DNA from 3 places in the Bradyrhizobium sp. ERR14 genome. Region 2 is predicted to be linked to each of the others. Evidence: riboswitches for the same ligand, from Rfam matches in the RefSeq annotation. Region 2 holds a riboswitch; each other region holds the start of a gene.
What was found. Region 2 has a riboswitch for cobalamin ahead of GGD62_RS39945 (ribonucleoside-diphosphate reductase subunit alpha). Riboswitches for the same ligand answer to the same signal wherever they lie in the genome.
Positions count from the first base shown of each region.

Region 1: it holds a riboswitch for cobalamin, as region 2 does, so the genes downstream of both, GGD62_RS04885 (TonB-dependent receptor domain-containing protein) here and GGD62_RS39945 (ribonucleoside-diphosphate reductase subunit alpha) in region 2, are expected to answer to the same signal.
Region 3: it holds a riboswitch for cobalamin, as region 2 does, so the genes downstream of both, metE (5-methyltetrahydropteroyltriglutamate--homocysteine S-methyltransferase) here and GGD62_RS39945 (ribonucleoside-diphosphate reductase subunit alpha) in region 2, are expected to answer to the same signal.

Region 1 covers NZ_JACIHD010000001.1:981,437-985,454, forward strand. The annotation lists gene GGD62_RS04885 (TonB-dependent receptor domain-containing protein) at 1-1,743, opposite strand, end outside; cobalamin riboswitch at 1,857-2,072, opposite strand; gene GGD62_RS04890 (hypothetical protein) at 2,116-2,379, opposite strand; gene GGD62_RS04895 (hypothetical protein) at 2,479-2,688, opposite strand; gene GGD62_RS04900 (hypothetical protein) at 2,827-3,003, opposite strand; gene GGD62_RS04905 (adenylate/guanylate cyclase domain-containing protein) at 3,128-4,018, opposite strand, start outside.
Region 2 covers NZ_JACIHD010000043.1:12,051-16,068, forward strand. The annotation lists gene GGD62_RS39940 (ribonucleotide-diphosphate reductase subunit beta) at 1-50, opposite strand, end outside; gene GGD62_RS39945 (ribonucleoside-diphosphate reductase subunit alpha) at 41-1,981, opposite strand; cobalamin riboswitch at 2,086-2,300, opposite strand; partial or broken gene GGD62_RS39950 (hypothetical protein) at 2,321-2,561, opposite strand; partial or broken gene GGD62_RS39955 (transposase) at 3,028-3,204, shown strand; partial or broken gene GGD62_RS39960 (IS110 family transposase) at 3,449-4,018, opposite strand, start outside.
Region 3 covers NZ_JACIHD010000012.1:141,833-145,850, forward strand. The annotation lists gene GGD62_RS27960 (nodulate formation efficiency C protein) at 329-1,159, opposite strand; cobalamin riboswitch at 2,047-2,250, shown strand; gene metE (5-methyltetrahydropteroyltriglutamate--homocysteine S-methyltransferase) at 2,353-4,018, shown strand, end outside.

The sequences.
Region 1 (4,018 bases), on a different contig from region 2:
GACCTCGTTGGTGAGATCCATCAGATAGAGACTACTCTGCAGCTGCAATCCGCCTCCCTTGATGCGAACACCGCCCTCGATATCCCCAGAGGTCTGGGTCTTGAGCTGGAACGTTTGCGGGATCGCAGCGAAGGTCAAGGGATCGAAGGAAGGCCCCGAGGAAAGGCGCTCGTCGACATCAGGCGTGCGGAACGCGCGCGCAATGCGGCCGAACAGCGAGACCTGGTCGTTGAGGCGATGCTCGGCCCCGAGATGCAGCGCATATTGGGTCTCGTTGCTCGTCAGCGGCAGCGCGCCGATGTCGGCGTTGAAGGGAGCTGCCGGGTCGAAATTGTCGCGTGCCGCAAGTCTGACGTTCTGCACACGCGCTCCGTAGGAGATGTCCGTCGTGGACGCGATTCCCAATGTGTGCTGGACATAACCCGCAACCGTCTGCTGCCTGAGGTCGTAATTGTGCCAGGGGGAGAGCCCCTGCCCCGCGCCGCGGTTCTGCTCAAAGCTCGCATCGTAATAGTCGATGCCGGTCAGGAGCTGCGACGGCATGCCGAGCAGCAGGCTCTTCACGCTGAGCCGCGGTGTGATCGACCAATTCGTCAGATGGGAACCGACATAGGTCGACGTGAAGAACGCCGGAACCGGCGTCGGGGTGGAAAAGAAAGCACTCTGCTGCTTCTTGTCGCGCACGCCGCCGTCGACAATGAGATCGACGCCGTTGACCAGGGTCTTGGTGAAGCCCGCGGTCGCACCAAAACCCTGCTGGTTGGCGTAGTTGAACGGCGTGCTTGTCCCTCGCCGGTTGGCCCTGAGCTCGTCGAGGCCGATGGAGGGATCGACGGTGCGGCCGCCCGGCAGTCGCAGCTCCTGATTGTCGCCGCTGACGGTAAGAAAAGCACTCAGGCCCAGCGTCGTGTAGTTGAGATTGCCGACGCCGTTCTGCTGCGAATAGCGATTGTTGTCGCGGTAGCCATCGGTCCTGACCGTATTGCCGTAGAACGAGGTCGACCACGGACCGGAATTGAGCGAGGTCGAGACATTGCCGAGCCTGGTGTTGAACGAGCCGAAGCCGGCCTCGATGCGCGCGGTCACGGGCGGTCCGCCGACGCCATTTTTGGTAACGATGTTGATCACACCACCGACCGCGTTGTCGCCGTAGAGCACCGCGCCGGAATTTCCCCGCGTGACCTCGATGCGTTCGATCGAATTGAGCGGGATGGTGGAGAGGTCCACCTGCGCCATGTCGACGTCGTTCAACCGTCGTCCGTTGACCAGCACCAGCGTGTTGGCGGTGGCAAAGGCGCCGAAGCCACGCAGGTCCACGCTGGTCTTGGCGCCGATCTGGCCGCCATAGAGCGTCGTGAGTTGGGCCCCCGGCGTCTGCATCGCGATGATCTCGGCAAGCGTCTGCGATGGCGAATGCGCGATATCCGCGGCCATGATGACGGTCGTGGCAGCCCCGACGATGCCGCCGCCGCCGGCGGCAGCCTCACCGCCGGAGCCCGATGAGCCGGCGCCATTGCCTGCCGGCGCGACAGTCGTCCTCGCCCGCTGCCGAGTCGCCTCGCCGTCACCGATCGCCCTCGCCCGCGTGCGGTTGTGATCGTCGGGCTGCGTCACTTCGATCGGCGGCAATTGCTCGGCAAGCGCGTGCTGGGCGAAGGCGGAGGACAGATCGAGCGAATGGAAGGAAACGGATGCGAGCAGGCCGGCGGCAAGGCGCCTGGCGGCAGAGACGATACGGGACACAATTGTAACCTCGGTATGACGTCAGTGGCACGTCACAGCGAACGAGGTTTCACGGCAGAGCGATGGATTGCTCCGGTGAAGCTAATGTCTGTACTCCCCGACCGACATCTTCGCGTGTGACCACGGCTGACGGCAGGTCTCCTGGCTCGCGGGTCGTAACCTTGCGTCGCCTTCCCAGGACCGAGTTTCCCAGTGGCATGAGACGAAAGATTCACCGCTTACAGTTGCGGGGGCAGCCGTGGCGTTGAGACAGATCCCTGCGTTGGGACAATCCCGCACCACATTCCCTTTTGATCTCCCTGAGGAGAACCGTCGCCGATCATTTACGAGCCGTTGGCCCCGGGAGTCAATCGACCGGTCGATGCCGGGCGCTCAGGTCCGCCCTCGCACACGTTGCGCCTGGGCCCAGGCGACAGCGACGTCGCGCGGCGGAACATCGACGCGCTTGATCGGGGTCAATTCGCCGGAGGCCGAGACGATCGCGGTCTCCTCGCGACGACAGCGCGTGCAGACAAAGCGGACCTCGTGCGGGGACGCCGACCAGCTCGACCGCTTCACATTGGCCGCCATCGGCCAGGCATCACAATGCGAGCACGACACCAGAAATCGACCGGGATCGAGCATACCCATTTCCATCGGACTCCGCGTCCTGCCCACCTGCTTCAATGATTAACCCAAGTGAATCGTTCCGGTGCCCCAGCACCGCCCCTGGGTGCGCCGGAGAAAGCGGTAGCCTCAGCGCGCGCCCTTGAGGGTGCAGGAGGTGGTGCAGGTGACCGTGGTGCCGCGATCGCACGATTTGCACGCACTGACGCACTGGTTCATGTCGCGGGGATTGTAGCTGTAGTTCCGCATCGGGCAGGTCAGCGTCGAGCCGGTGATATCCTGCTCCTGGTCGCAGGCCGCCGTCATGAGCGCGACTATGATCACGGCAACGAGGCGCATGTGATTGCCCTGTCAAGCATGGCAAATGACACTCGCGAGGTGCGCTGCAATGCAGCGAACCCCGGCCTTTCCACCACGAGCGATCGCTCGCGACGTCAAGGATGCGCGCCAAACCTTAAGAACGGATTGCAGCCGGCGTCAGGCCGCAGCCTTGGTCGCGATCGCCTGCCGCATGTCCACCGCCAGCTGACGGTACTGTTCCGAGAGTTTCAGATAGAACTCGCGCTTGGTGCTGTCGGTGGCGAGCTTGGCGATCAGCTCGCATTCGGCGGTGAGCGTCTCGAACCGTTCCAGCCTGTCCTGAAGTTCCGTCATCGGCGTGTCCCCGTCAAACGCCTCAAGGACATCCAACCTAAGCCCGGGAAATAGGTCACGGCGAACATCGTTATCGAGTAGAAACGTTTTTTCCGGACAGGGCGGGCCGACCCAACAAAAACGGCTATTTCTGCTCCAGGCGCCAGGCGCCGTCCCACCCCTCCTCCGGCGGCTTGGCCTCGAATTGCGCGATGCGGCCGAGCATCGTGCGCGAGGGGCCGTCGCCGGGGACGGCTTCGAGCGCGGCGTTGAAGGCGGCGCGCGCCTCGTCGAAGCGGCGGGCCCGATAGGCCGCGAGCGCTTCGGCATAATGCGTGCGCAGGCTGTCCTGCGCGGCGGTGAGCGCGCCGGCCCGCGCCATCACCTCGAAGATCGGCTGCGGCGCGCTCTGGCCGGCGACCGCCAGACGATCGATCTCGCGCAATTCGAGCCGCGCTCCGATCGCATCAGCAGTTGCCTGCGAGATCAGGATGCGGGTGCCGTAGACCTTGTTGACGGCCTCCAGCCGCGACGCCAGGTTCACGGCATCGCCCATCACGGTGAAGCTCATCATCAATTCGGAGCCGATGCTGCCGGTCAGGACCTCGCCGGTGGCGATGCCGATCCGCAGGTCACACGGCGCCGGCATGGCGCGGATGCCGAGCAGGTCGGGCAGCTGCTTCTGCAGCGCGGGCACCTGGTCGACCATCTCGGTTGCGGCGATGCCGGCCAGGAGCGCCTGCTCGTCCTCCTCGATGAAGGGCGGGCCCCAATAGGACATGATGGCGTCGCCGATATATTTGTCGATGATGCCGCGATTGCTCCTGATCGGTCCGGACATCACCGTGAAATAGTGGTTCATCACCCTGACGAGGCCACGCGGGGTCATGCCCTCGCTCATCGAGGTGAAGCCGCTCATGTCGCAGAACATGATGGTCATGACCCGGCGCTCGCCGTCGATCGCGACCTCGGGCCGGTCGATAAGCCCCTGCACCACCTTGGGATCGATGTAGCGGCCAAAGGTCTCGCGGATGCG
Region 2 (4,018 bases):
TTGCCGATCAGCGTACGCGGATCGACGGCCGAAAGATCGATCACTGACATGCAAGGCACTCCTCATAATCAGTACGCTGCGGCTGCGGCGCCGCCACCTCGTCGCTGTCGCCGATCTTGCCGGCGAACGACGCGCGCGAGATAGACTTTGAGCGGCAGTAGTAGAGGCTTTTCAATCCGCACTGCCATGCCGTCCAGTGCAGCATGTGAAGGTCCCATTTATCGACATCGGCTGGGAGATAGAGGTTGATCGACTGGCTTTGGCAGATGAACGGGGCGCGGTCGGCGGCAAGCTCGACGATCCAGCGCTGGTCGATCTCGAAAGCGGTGCGAAAGATCGCTTTCTCGTGCTCCGACAAGATGTCGAGACGGGCCACCGATCCTTCGTGTGCTATAATCGACTGCCACATCGCCGAAGTGTCGGCGCCCTTCGCCGCAAGCACTTTGGCGAGATGCGGATTACGCACCGAGATGGCGCCGGACAATGTCTTATGGGTGTAGATGTTGGCCGGGATTGGCTCGACGCAGGCGCTGGTGCCGCCGCAGATGATGCTGATCGAGGCGGTCGGCGCGATTGCGATCTTATGGCTGAAGCGCGCCATCACGCCGCGTTCCAGGGCATCCGGGCACGGACCACGCTCGCGCGCGAGCGTCACGGATGCCGCGTCGGCGTCGCGACGGATTTTTCGGAACATGTTCAGATTGAACGACTTGGCCATGACACTTTCCATTGGAATGCCCTTGGCCTGCAGGAAGGAGTGGAAGCCCATGACGCCGAGGCCGACGGAGCGCTCACGCAGGGCAGCGTAGCGGGCACGCTTCATGCCGTCCGGCGCCACCGTGATGAAGTGGCTGAGCACGTTGTCGAGGAAGCGCATGACATCCTCGATGAAGGTGGGCTCCTCACTCCACTGGTCCCAGGTCTCGAGGTTGAGCGACGACAGACAGCAGACCGCGGTGCGCTCCTCGTCGCGATGATCGATGCCGGTCGGCAGGGTAATTTCGCTGCACAGGTTGGAGGTCGAGACCTTGAGGCCCAGCTCGCGCTGATGCGTGGGGAGCGCGCGGTTTACGGTGTCGATGAACAAGAGATAAGGCTCGCCAGTCTGGAGCCGGTTCTCAAGGATGCGTTGCCACAGCTGGCGGGCATCGATCTGGCGGACGACCTCGTTAGTCTTCGGGCTCCGCAGTGCGAACACGGTGCCGGCGCCCACGGCACGCATGAACTCATCGGTGACGTTGACGCCGTGATGCAGGTTGAGGCTCTTTCGGTTGAAGTCGCCGGACGCCTTGCGAATCTCGAGGAACTCCTCGATCTCGGGATGGTGGATATCGAGATAGACCGCCGCCGAGCCGCGCCGCAACGAGCCCTGGCTGATCGCCAGCGTCAGGCCGTCCATGACGTGGATGAACGGGATGATGCCTGAAGTGACGCCGCCCTTCACCTTCTCGCCGATCGAGCGAACATTGCCCCAGTAGGTGCCGATGCCGCCGCCGTTGGAAGCAAGCCAGACGTTCTCGTTCCAGGTACCGAGGATGCCTTCGAGCGAGTCCGCCACCGAGTTGAGGAAGCAGGAGATCGGCAGGCCGCGCGTGGTCCCGCCGTTGGAGAGCACCGGTGTGGCCGGCATGAACCATAGCCGGGACATCGCATCATAGAGACGTTGGGCATGCGCAACATCGTCCGCGAAAGCGCAAGACACCCGCCTGAACATGTCCTGGTAAGTTTCGCCGGCGAGCAGATAACGGTCGGTCAGCGTCAGCTTGCCGAACGACGTCAACAAGTCGTCGCGCGACGGATCGAGCGTGAGGTCGGCCGGCTTTGGCGATGGCGCGAGGGGCCACGGCAGCGGAGCCGGCGATGGCGAAAGGGGCACCAGACACGGCTCAGGCGCGGCAGGCTTCGCCTGCGCTAGGCGCGGCCGCACACTCGGTGGCGCGACGAGATGACCATGCTGATCGAAATCGTAAGACGGCGACATCGGCAACCCCGCGATGTTTGAGGCTGGGGGCCGTGCGGACGACTTGCGAGGAGATCGGACAAATATCACCAGCTGCAAGCGACCCACCGGGGCACCCCGCCCGAGGACTTTCGTTCAGTCGCGGCAGGTCTCCTGGCTCGCGGGTCGCTGGGGCTGTCGGCCTTCCCAGCGCTGTCGCGCCAGTGACCATGATGACAACCGCTCGCCGCTTACAGTTGCGGGGGCAGCCTCGGAATAGCCGTTGCCGGCGCACCGGGTTCCCTCTTAGCTTCCATCCTACGAGATGCGGGAATGGAAGACCGTGACGGGCTACATATAGGCGCCGCTCGCGGAGATTCGTCAAGGCGGCGCCGTCAAGTTAACGAATTGGAGCAGCCCCGAGGTCAAGGTTCGGCGAGCGCTTGTCGTGGAGATCTCGCGCCAAGTCGCAAAGGCTCGCTCGCGCGAAACACGACGGGAAGTCGGCAGTGACGGCTCCGAGAGAGAGGATGTGGAAAAGGTTCGCGACCTGATCATGAACTGAGAGAAGTTGAGCCTGACGGGACGATTTGAAACGCTTCATGATCCGATCGCGTCGCCTGTTACCCTTCCGGCGTTCCTGGTCTGGACTATCCCTTCACCCGGCGATGTCCGCTGTAAGTGCTTCCCGTCGAGTCTCTACCCCTCGCCCTGGCAGGGGCTTGGCTCGGGGAATCACTTTCCAACTGAAAGTGCGTTATGTGATGGGCCACGCGACCGTGGGGCTCGCAGGCGGCGTGGACGCGCGCTTTGTTCACGATTCCAAAAGCTGCTTGGTTTGCCTCCATGAACATTGGAAGGACGAGAAACATATATCCAAACCGCGTCTCGATAATACCGGAATCGTCACGCCGTTAGGGTGCAATGCGCCTACATTCACCGGAGGAGGCTTTGATCTGCAAGAAGTCTCGCTTGAAGTCGTCCGCAGTGCGGTCGGATTGCTCTCAGAAGGGAAGTACGACCCTGACCTTGCCCCACGGGCATAATCCAGTTTGAAGTTCGTTCTGGCCCACGACAAGGACCAGAGCATGAAGCGCAGCCGCTTTTCGGAAGAGCAGATCATCGGGATTTTGAAGGAGCACGAGGCCGGCGTTTCGGTTGCCGACCTGTGCCGCTAGCACGGCGTCAGCGACGCCAGCATCTACAAATGGAAGGCGAAGTTCGGCGGTATGGAGGTGTCGGAGGCTAAGCGGCTGAAGGCACTGGTGTATGGTCCGCCCCGTCCGTGCAAGGGTTCGTAACAGCAAAAATGACGCTTACAGTTGCATAAATGTATCCGGCCTCTCGCGAGTGGACTGCGGTTGCAGCCAGGCCATGATGAGATCCGCGCACGCCGTTCCCAATAAATGGTTCGGGCACGAAGCCCGCTTTTTTGCACAGGGCTTACGGCATGTTGATCCACTGTTTCGTCATCACTGTTCCCGAGCCTTGCAATCGAAGCCAGAAGCGTCAGGTGAAAGCAGGATCTCTGCGTTCGTAGAGAGCTCCAGGCTTGTTCAAGACCACCCAGACAATGCGGGCCATCTTGGCCGCTAGGGCGACAACGGCCTTGTTCGGATGCATCCGAGCCTGCAGCCCGTCGAGCCAGTTTCCTAGGCGATCGCGCGTCCGGTCCAAATGCCGGAAGCAAGATCGCGCGCCATGCACTAAAAGTTTTCTCACATAACGGTTGCCGCGTTTGCTGACGCCAAGCAACGTCTGTTTTCCGCCGGTCGAGTATTGCCTGGGCACTAACCCCAGGCAGCAAGGTCGCGGGCCTTGCGAAACTGCAGCCCATCACCGATCGCGGCAAGTACAGCGGTCGCACCCAATACGCCGATACCAGGGATTGTCATCAGCCGGCGTGTGACGTCCTCCCGATCGGCGACCGCTTCGATCTCCTGTGTCACTTCGCGGATCCGTTCTTCGAGGCGGCGGAGATCAGCGAAAAAATCGCCCACCAGGCGACGCATCACTGGTGACAAATCGTTTCCTTCGTCATTCAAAGCGCGCGGCAACTCGAGTTTGAATATTCCGGCA
Region 3 (4,018 bases), on a different contig from region 2:
AGCCGGATCGGGCTTGGGCCCGAAGCATCTTCAGGCCCGGTCCCTTGAAGAGTGGCATGGAGGAGGTGGTTCCCTCGTGGATTGGTGTCCTCCCACCGCGTCGGGCGCGCCGGGGGCCAAATCTCGCCAGCTGGCACGCGCCGCTGAGCTCGGCTACTCGCAGAAGGAATCGGAGGCAATCGTGCTGCCCGACTTTTTCCTGACGGGCTGAAAGCTGCAGGAAAGGCTCGCGACTGCTGAAGGCGTAAACTAGAGCTAATATGTCTGTAGTTGCTCAGACGTTCGGCCGTAAAGGAGCTACGGCGCGATCTTGCTCTGCGCGACCATTTTAGCGAGGGCCTTCGCTCCCCTCTAACTCTTCCTGTTCCTTTGGCTCCATGCGAGCGAACCAGGAGCCAGGAGGAAAGGCCGCGATACGCTTGGCAAAGGAGGATTGCGGCTCCCAATCTTGCCCTTCGCTCTTCTCGAAAGTGATGACCCCGTTGTATGTAAAAAAACGGGGCCCTGGGATATTACAGTTCACTAAAAGCAAAACGCGCCACAGATCACCTTTCTCGGTCGGCTTGTCATTCTGCTTCGGCAAGTAGTCCACTCCAACAGGTTCAACGATAGTGCAGCGGCCCTGCCGCAGAAGATCGCCGAGCCGGCCTTGCATGGTCGTCACAAAGTTGAAGTTGCTCGGATCATGCAGAAAGCCAAAATTTGCGTCCCTTTCGCCATCCTTGACTTCACTGGCGATCAACGAGAGCGCCAGGGCGCGCCAGCCCAATTCCATCGGTTTGGCATAGGTCGACGCAAGTTGAATCGTGCCGTCGAGCGCGATCTTCCAGGTGATAACGTACTGTTCGTCTGATGTATCATCGCGGTGCCTGGTCCACGAAACGAAAACATGGTCATTTTCGTCAAGTTCAGCGACGCCCCACATTCGAGGGACGAACTGCGCCACCTTCGAGACATTGGAGATAATTTGTTCTATTGTCTCGCCGTCTTGCGCTCGCCACGTTGACTTGAATCTTTCGATAAGGGGGCTCTCGTTGGCGCGAACACTGTTGTTCGTCGCAGCCAACCCGGCCAGGCAGATCAGGGATTGACCGAGACAAAACCATAACGCGCGTCTTCCAGACATTTTCCTCATAACTGTCAGCCTATCTGCTTTCATCCACACGTCATTCTAAAGCGGGGCAACCTTTAACCTGCTATGCGCGAGCGCAAGAAGTTAGCGGCGACGCGACGGGGAGACCGATGGTGTCCCGTGCGAGCAGGCACTCCCCTCTATGTCACGCGCCGCTAACTTCGCTGCCGGCGACAGCTTCAATTTGCTGTGCCGGACATGCCCAGCAGGAGGAGACTGGGCATGCCGAAGTCTTGCATTCTTCGTGCCAGGTGATGGACGGTATTTCACACCGCTTTTGTGTCCTCTTTGTCGACTTTCCGACTGGCAGGTCTCGATGTTTCCTTTCAGCGCTATCCAGCGCGGCTTATGCATCCTCGTCACGCGACGGTTTGGTCCGGTATCGTTGCCAGAATGTGCGTTTCGATCTCTGCCATGCGTTTGGGCATTTGCGGCCAATGGGCCATGGTGCGTTTGGCGCTCCCTCGCGACACGCGGCGCTTCGAGAACAGCCTCAGTCCGGAGCGCTTTGCACTCGACGGCCAACCACGCGAAGCCGATCTTCACCACCGAGCATTTTGAGTCTTGCTGAACTGCAAATCAACGTGCTGGCGGGGTATGTTGCTGGCCTTGCCAGCTGGGGCCTATTCAACACGGATCCTGTTGGCCGAGAAGGTGACTGGATGGTGGACGTGCTCAAGAACCGCTGGGAAGCCGGAGATGCGTTCTGCTCGAGGTGGCAGTCCCGACCCGCGCAAGCCGCATTTGTCCCAATCTGGCGTGCGGCCCGCGGGCAGCTGCGATGGTCATTCCGATATCGCCGATTGAAAGCGCTTCTACATCATCTCAACGTGATGCACGGTGATTCGCGTAGCAGATGTCGCAGCATCAGCGTGAGACATAATCTGAGAGGTTGACGGAAGACTTCTCTTGCCGATAATCCAAGCCGTCGAGGTTCTCCGGTTTCCATTTGATCCGGAGCTAAGAGGGAAGCCGGTGACAATGCCGGCGCTGCCCCCGCAACTGTGAGCGGCAAGCCGCTGTCCAAAGACGTCACTGAAGCCTGCGCGGCTTCGGGAAGGCCGGACAGAAGCGATGACCCGCGAGCCAGGAGACCTGCCCCGACAATATATTCGTCCACGGGCGGGGTGTCCCGGTGGTGCGCCAAGCAGCCGTCGCACCGCGCGACTTCCCCTGCCTGCGTCCGCCATGGCCTTTGCCCCCAACATGGGGTTCACGCTATGACTCTTCTCTCGCTTCCGGTTGCCACCCTCGGAACGCCACGCATCGGTCCAAGGCGCGAGCTCAAACTCGCTCTCGAAAGTTACTGGGCCGGAAAAAGCAGCGAACAGCAGTTGCTCGAGGACGCAGCTGGCCTGCGTGCCGCGAACTGGGCTCGTCAGAAATCTATCGGCGTCACGGTCATTCCATCGAACGATTTCTCGCTGTATGACCAGGTGCTCGACACAAGTGTCATGGTTGGCGCCATCCCGGAGATCTACGCCTCGAAAACCGAATCCGTTTCGCTCAAGACGTACTTCGCCATGGCCCGCGGATCACAATGCGACGATCAGGATGCGAGTTGCGGTCACGGACCGCGCGGATTTGGCGCACCCGCGCAGGAGATGACCAAGTGGTTCGACACCAACTACCACTACATGGTCCCCGAGTTTCACAGGGGACAGACTTTCAGGCTATGCTCTCGCAAGCCGATCGAGGAGTATGAGGAAGCCAAGGCCCTTGGCTTTCAGACCCGCCCTGTCCTGATCGGGCCGGTCACATTCCTAAAGCTCGGCAAGAGTCCCGATCCTGCGTTCCAGCCACTCTCACTACTGGATGAACTGATACCGGCCTATATCGAGGTTCTGCAGGAATTGGCCAAACGTGGGGCAAATTGGGTTCAGTTCGACGAGCCCTGCCTGGTTCTTGATCTGGATGAGAGGGCGCGACAATCTTTGCGACATGCCTATGACCGGCTCGCCAAGGAGGGGCCGGCCATCAACATCTTAGTCACCAGCTATTTCGGCGATCTCGGGGACAATCTGGACACCGCCTTGAGCCTGCCAGTCGCCGGACTGCACCTCGATCTGGTTCGGGCGCCACAGTTGTTGGACCAGATCATCGCTGGCGGCCGAAGTGATCTCGTCATGTCGCTCGGTGTCGTCGACGGCCGGAATGTATGGCGGTCGAATCTGTCGTCGCTGCGCAAGCGGCTCGAACCCGCGATTGCGAAGCTCGGCAAGGATCGTGTACAGATTGCCCCATCCTGCTCGCTGCTTCATGTGCCGGTCGATGTTGAACTCGAAACCGGGCTCGCTTCCAACGTCAAGAGCTGGCTTGCTTTCGCGGTCCAGAAGATGCGAGAGCTCGCGATCCTGGCGCGGGCACTCGCAGGCGACCAGAATGTTGCGCTAGCTCTTGCCGAGTCGGAATGTGCCGCGACTGTCCGCCGGACTTCGCCGAAAATCCATGATGCCAATGTCGCTGTCCGGATGAAAGCGATCGACCAGACCATGCGTCGGCGCGCGAGCCCATTTGCCCGTCGTGCCGAGATCCAAAGCAATCGTTTCAGACTACCGGCTTTTCCTACCACGACGATCGGATCGTTTCCGCAGACCAAAGAAGTCCGGAATGCCCGTGCGGCGCATGCCCGAGGCGCTATGAGCGACGAGCAATACGACAGGTTCCTCAAGGAGGAGACGGCGCGCGCCGTACGCTGGCAGGAGGACATCGGTCTCGATGTTCTCGTGCACGGCGAGTTCGAACGCAATGACATGGTGCAGTACTTCGGTGAGCAACTCGCCGGCTTCGCGTTTACTAGGAATGGATGGGTCCAATCCTACGGATCGCGCTACGTCAGGCCACCGATCCTGTTTGGCGATGTAGTGCGGTCGAAGCCTATCACCG